Regions from separate parts of the Lactobacillus sp. ESL0259 genome, predicted to be linked through region 3. Evidence: predicted binding sites of a transcription regulator. Region 3 holds the regulator's gene; each other region holds the start of a gene.
The links. The regulator NrdR, encoded in region 3, represses ribonucleotide reductase genes. The targets are predictions, from matches to a motif close to ACACNATATATNGTGT.

Region 1 (2,276 bases), on a different contig from region 3:
CAAGCGTGAGCAGATTGACAAAACCTTCAAGAGCATCGGTTGCTTTTGCCGTTAATACTTCATTTTGCCTGCTTTGTTTTTGCGACAGTTGTTCCAACTTTTTCTTAAAAAGACGGGGAAATAAAATCATAACAACAGCAAAAACCAAAGTGGTTACAAATAAGAGTGGATGATAAGAAAACAGGATGACACTGGCAATAATGCCTAGGAGTGCGCTGCTAAATGTTTGCTCTAAACTGAAAAAGCCATCTTGATTAATTTGGTTTATATCGTTAGTAAACCAGGAAACATAATCAGCTTCCGTGTGCTTGTTGAAATCTTCATACTCTTGGCGACCAATTATATGGGCTAATGCGTTCCTAATGGAATTATCGACGGCCTTGATGATTACAGCGGAATACCGTGAACTACAAAAAAAGAAAATCAGAAAAAAGCCCCAGCTAAGCAAGTTTAAACCTGTATCAACAATAAAGCCCTTTAAACTGTGCTGAGTCAAAGCAGTAAGTGCATTACCTTTAAAAATGCTGGCAGCAGTTTGTGCCAAATTCCGGCCAAAATAGAGGATGGCTAAAATTACATACATGCCTGAATTACGTTTAATGTAGGTCCAAAGCGAAAATTTTGTTATAGTATCGTCCATGATTTACTTCCTGTCTAAATCCCTATTTTTAGAGTTAATACTAAAATGATTTTGGTTCAATAGATAATATGGTTTTTGCATTACTTCTTCAAAAGACTCTTAACTGGTACTTACAGCAGGAGTTGTACTATCTAAAGATAAAAATCTTTTCAAGATATCAGTTATGCCCTCTTGTTTCCATCATTTACTAATAATTTTATAATTTACTTACTATCTTATATCTTTTTTAACATTAAAACAATTTGTTTTTAATTTTTATTCTTAAAATTTTCCCATAGCAACAGTATATAAATATCAACTGCAACTTTTTCGAGCCTTTAAAAAATAATTCGTTCTATAATTGCAAAATCACTTATTATACTTAATGCAATCAAAACGAGCAATTATTGACTACTTTATTTATCACAGAATCGATAGAATCAAAGTACAGAATAAAAGGGCTTAACACCGGATAATATTGGCATTAATCCTCAGTAAAATAATTAATTAATATTTATCGGTCAGATTTTTTGGTTTCACGTGTAACATCTAACTTCTACAAAAAATTATTTACTTGAATACTCAATTTTTTATTCTGTATTATACAAAATCACTTGACTTTTTGATTAAAATTTTAATTTACTTTTTGCTTGTATACCACTATATCTCGTATTAAACTAAATAAGAATCTATATATTGTATTTAAGAAAGAACGTGATCCAAGTTATTGTTTTAAGTGGGCCAATTGGAGCCGGTAAATCCAGTTTAACTAGTATTTTAGCTGAGCACTTAGGTACACAAGCCTTTTATGAGGGAGTGGATAATAATCCTGTTCTTCCTTTATATTATCAAGACATGAAACGCTATACTTTTTTGCTTAATATCTATCTGCTTAACCACCGTTTAGCACAAATCAACCAGGCAATTCGTGAAAAAAATAGTGTATCTGACCGTTCAATTTATGAAGATGCACTCTTTTTCAAAATGAACGCGGACAGTAAAGTAGCTGACCCTACTGAATTTAAGATATACGACAGTTTACTCGAAAACATGATGGAAGATACCCCAGGTAATCCCAGCAAAAAGCCAGATTTACTAATTTACATTCATGTTTCCTTGGATACAATGCTTAAACGCATTAAAAAGCGGGGGCGTTCATTTGAGCAAATCAGTACCGATCCTAGTTTAAAAGACTATTACGCTAGGCTAATTAAGTACTATGAACCATGGTATGAGAAATATGATGCATCTCCTAAGATTAAGATCGACGGGGATAAATACGACTTTATCTGCGATGAAGATGCTAAAAAAGAAGTTTTAAATCAGATTGATGACAAATTGCACGCAATAGGCAATTTAGAATAGAGAAGGAACGTGATGACAGTTATTGTTTTAAGCGGGCCAATTGGAGCCGGTAAATCCAGTTTAACCAGTATTTTAGCTAAGTATTTAGGAACCAAACCATTTTATGAGAGTGTCGATAACAATCCTGTATTGCCACTTTTTTATGCTGATCCTAAAAAATACGCATTCTTACTTCAGGTATTTTTCCTAAACACTCGTTTTCGTAGTATCAAGGATGCATTGACTGATGATAATAACGTTCTTGATCGTTCAATCTATGAGGATGCCCTTTTCTTCCAAATGAATGCGGACA
Region 2 (2,276 bases), on a different contig from region 3:
TCGTAGCTACTAAAGGTTACTCGTTTAGCAAAGCGAGTTGCCAATCTGAAAACATCTTTTAAATCCCAGTTTTCTTGTTCGGCAATATACGGGAATACTTCAAACAGGTTGCATGGTTCACCATTACCCAAGGAAATTTCTCCACAAGGGTTAGTACCCTCAACATCACCGTCAATATCTTTTTGATAACCGTCAATGATCCGGCCATAATTACGAGATAAATCCAGGTTAACTATTCCCGGTTCACCATTTTCTCTAATACCGTTTGCGATTAGTTCATATTCATCAAAGTTAGAATCAATGGCTACACTGTTGTTTGAGGCCCAACGGTGGTGGTAAAGTTTGTCTTTATCTTGTTTCATAGTGATAAAGTCTTGGTCGGTGCTTGTACCTAAAGCTAGTTCCGCTGACCTTCTTACATTACCAGCAACGACTGTTTTACCAATCAGGTTGCAGATATCCGTACAATCAACAGAAGTTAAGTTGCCGTCAGCCCGGTTGTTAATAATGTTGTTAATATCGAAAAACATTTCCACTAAGGGCATAGGACCAGAAGCGGTACCGCCAAAGCCGTGAATTTTAGCTCCGTAAGGACGAATTCTGCTGATGTCAAGTACCAGCTTGGTCTTATTCTCGGGATTAGTTTGATTGAAGTGCATGTCGATTAAACGGGCATTAGCTAAAACCCAACCTTCGCGAGTATCAGGCAAATTGTAATAAACGTAATCTGATTTGTCCTTGCTTTGCTTGGCCCACTCATCTTTATCCGTTGCACCAAGTTTAACTGAATCAGCGTATGAAGCACTGTTTTTATCAATTACAACCGTTAAATCAATTTTATTATCAACTGTAGGAATCTTTTTAATATTGTCTTGGACAACAGAAAAGCCAACGCCGCCACCTTTCATTGATTCGTCAAAAAGAAATGAGAAAGGCATTGAAACTGCTTCTTGCGTTTGACCTAAATAGTCGGGAACTATATGGCTATCACCGTATTTTTGCGGCCGAATAGCAATAAACCAGCAATTATTTAACGAGTCACCATTGCGCTTTTGGTAGTCGGTGCCGGAAACCCACAGATTACGTCCAGAAGGCGTTGCTCCTAAACCGTACACTAGTTTAAATAAATCCTTGGCTTCGTTTGTTAGTTCAGCGACTACTTCTTTTGAAGGAGTGCCTTTGAGACGAGGATCAAGGTTAATGTTGCCCTCAATTACACGTTTAACCGTTTCGTCCCAATTTTCGGAACGATTTTTTTCCGGAAGCCATCTGGCATAGGTTCGTTTATAAGTAACCCAGCCAAGTTCTCCCCAATGGGGGGTGACATTTTGTTTCACTTGATCAATGTAGCCCTGATCCAACGTTATGCTCGTATTTTTCATATTCAAAGTCACTCCTTAAAATTAATTATTGTTCCACAGATACATTATCTATGGTGTCCACTAGAACTATACCACAATATCTTGTATTTGATAGAGAAAAATTTAGTCTCAAACACAAGTAAAAGTCACAACGTGATGTGCGAGTAAGTTATCGAGGTTAATAAAAAATCATATAGCATTCGCAAATATAAAAAAGCATAATAAGTTAAAAGTGATACTTATTATGCTTGAATATATGTTTAATTTTGGAGATAAACTAGCGTCTAACTAGGGCAAATATGAGAAAAATGACTCCCAGAAAAACAGCTACCGGAAGCAGTAATTGAACAAAGAAAAAGAAGGTCAGAGCACAGGTCAGAAGGAAAAATAGAATTTTAAAAAAGCCAAGACCCATTTTGATAAAAAGCCAAATGAGAAACAAAACCAATAATAGTGTAAACATGCCCAATCACCCCTTTTGCTAAAATTAAAAGATATTATAGCCGATTTTGTGAAATAGCAGAAGCAATGCAACCCAAAATTTAAAAATAGTTAATTTTGTTCTTTATCTGTGAAATATTGTTATAATAAATCTCCACACTAATTTTTAGTGAATACGTGTTATATTCTGAGGAATAGTTGGAGAGGAAGAACATGCTTGCGTTATAAACAAATAATTTTTGATGTTGATGATACCTTAATTGACTTTGCTGCTACAGAGAGTTTTGCTCTGCAGAGTCTTTTTAAAGCGCATCAATGGCCGTTAACTGATGAGCTGCAGCGGGACTATCATGCATATAATCAAGGTCTGTGGCGTGAGCTTGAGCAGGGCAAGATCGACTATGAGCAGCTGAGTAAAATAGCTTTTGCCAATTTTATTAAAGCTAAATTCGGGATTGAAATTGACGGCTTAGC
Region 3 (2,276 bases):
GATGTGCGTAAGTTCGGTCGCATGCAGTTGATTACAACGGGCACAGAGAAAGAAAGTACCGGTATTGGCAAATTAGGCGCTGAACCAAATTCACAGGCGTTTACAGTTTCATACTTGCAAGATGGCTTAGCTCGTAAAAAGAAAAATATCAAAAACACATTGCTTGATCAGTCAGTAGTGGCCGGTCTTGGTAACATTTACGTTGATGAAGTTTTGTGGGAAACAAAAATTCACCCATTGTGTATGGCTAATAGTATCCCGGCAATAAAAGTTGCAGAACTGCACGATAATATTAATTCGTTGATAGAATTAGCTATAGCAGAAAGGGGCACTACTGTTCATACATATCTTGATGCTAATGGCAAGACCGGCGGTTTTCAAAAAATGTTGCAAGTATATGATCATAAGGGCGAACCTTGTGAACGTTGCGGAACTCCTCTTGAAAAAATTAAAGTAAACGGCCGAGGAACTACTTTTTGCCCTAAATGTCAGGTGATTTATAAATGACAACTATTTTGGGCTTAACTGGTGGAATAGCCAGCGGCAAAAGCACAGCAGATATCTTTTTTAAAGAAAAGCACATACCCGTGATAGACTGTGACCAAATAGCTCATGATATTTTAAATGTTGGTAATAAAGGGTATGAATTAGTCAAAAAGCAATTTGGTGCACAAATAATCAATGAAGATCAATCAATCAACCGATCAGTTTTAGGCCAAATAGTTTTTAATGACGCAAAGCAGCTTGACATTCTTAATAAAATTACCCATCCGTTGATTTTTAAAGAAATACAAGCTAAAATTGCGCTAAACAAGGTTGCTAAAAAGCCTTTAATTATTGTAGATGCACCAGTTTTGTTTGAAGCAAATGGTCAAAAATATTGTGACTGCACTTTATTAATTGCCATACCTGAATCTTTGCAGTTAAAGCGGCTGATGTTAAGGGATCATTTAAGTAAAGATGCTGCTTTGAAACGTATTCGCAGTCAGATGTCCTTGTCTCAGAAAGAAAAACTAGCTGACTTTGTAATTAATAATGTTGGTACAAAGCAAGATCTGAAATATCAACTTGAGCAGTTGCTTCTTAAAATAAAAGAGGAGTATTAATATGGAATGTCCTAATTGTCATAAAAATGCATCAAAAGTAATAGATTCTCGCCCCAGTGATGAAAATCGTGCAATCAGACGGCGGCGTGAGTGTGAAAACTGTGGCTTTCGTTTTACTACGTTTGAAAGAGTCGAGACGACACCACTACTGGTAATCAAAAATGATGGCACTCGTGAACCTTTTAACCGGAAAAAAATTTTACACGGTGTTATGGCTGCGGGTCAAAAGCGCCCAATATCTAGTTCACAATTTGAAGAATTAGTTGATCATGTAGAAAACAAAGTCCGTCAGCAAGGAGTTAGTGAGATTTCTTCCAAAAAGATTGGTCAATTAGTAATGGATGAACTGGCTAAAATTGATGATGTCGCTTATATTCGTTTTGCCTCTATTTATCGTGAATTCAAAGATATGTCCAGCTTCATGAAAACCATGGAAGATATGATTGCAAAAAGGGAGAAAGGTAATTAATTATGTTTGAGACAAATGATCCCAAACAACCATTTTTCATTGCTAACAGGGTGGATATTTTTCCGAAGGATTTACGGGTTTTAATCAAATTATACCAGCCGCTCATTGGATCTCTGGCGCTGGCAGTTTATTTAAGCTTAAATGAAGACTACAATCCGCAAGCGATGCTCTCTGATGCCAAAGGTCTCTATTTTTTGCAGGAGCAAGCCGACTGCGATATCAAAAAATTATTTCCCGCGTTGCATAAACTTGAAGCTGTCGGTTTAATTGAAAGCCATTTGCTTACTAACCAAATTATGGGTCAGGTTTTATGTTTTAAACTTAAAAGTGTTCCTTCCAGCAGTGAGTTTTTTACCACCGCACTTTTAGCAAGTTTATTAAAAGAAAAAGTGGGTGTTACAGCCTTTAATAAATTGAGCCATGAGTTTGCTAGAGAAACTAAGCAAAGTCAAAGCAGCATCAGTGGAATTAAGGAAGCACCTAACGTATCTGCATCCTTTATGGAAGTTTTTCATTTACCTGACCAAGAAGCAATTGATCCTTCTATTGATGTGAAAAAAGCTGCTAAAGAAAACAGTTCTGTTTCTAAAGCTTTTGCTACCGTCAATGAGCAAGAGCATATTGACTGGGATTTTATGAAACAGCAATTTGAAATTTATCAAATCGCGGGCAGCGAAATTGATCAGAATGAAGAAGCTATT

Region 1: the regulator NrdR is predicted to act here: its motif matches at 1,277-1,292, upstream of F5ESL0259_RS08685 (deoxynucleoside kinase).
Region 2: the regulator NrdR is predicted to act here: its motif matches at 1,454-1,469, upstream of nrdJ (ribonucleoside-triphosphate reductase, adenosylcobalamin-dependent).

Annotation. Positions count from the first base shown of each region.
Region 1 covers NZ_REHP01000011.1:151,728-154,003, forward strand. Annotated here, with positions in the region: gene F5ESL0259_RS08680 (ABC transporter ATP-binding protein) at 1-640, opposite strand, end outside; gene F5ESL0259_RS08685 (deoxynucleoside kinase) at 1,334-1,984, shown strand; gene F5ESL0259_RS08690 (deoxynucleoside kinase) at 1,997-2,276, shown strand, end outside.
Region 2 covers NZ_REHP01000001.1:92,684-94,959, forward strand. Annotated here, with positions in the region: gene nrdJ (ribonucleoside-triphosphate reductase, adenosylcobalamin-dependent) at 1-1,382, opposite strand, end outside; gene F5ESL0259_RS00455 (YjjG family noncanonical pyrimidine nucleotidase) at 2,020-2,276, shown strand, end outside.
Region 3 covers NZ_REHP01000007.1:78,744-81,019, reverse strand. Annotated here, with positions in the region: gene mutM (bifunctional DNA-formamidopyrimidine glycosylase/DNA-(apurinic or apyrimidinic site) lyase) at 1-507, shown strand, start outside; gene coaE (dephospho-CoA kinase) at 504-1,106, shown strand; gene nrdR (transcriptional regulator NrdR) at 1,108-1,575, shown strand; gene F5ESL0259_RS05600 (DnaD domain protein) at 1,578-2,276, shown strand, end outside.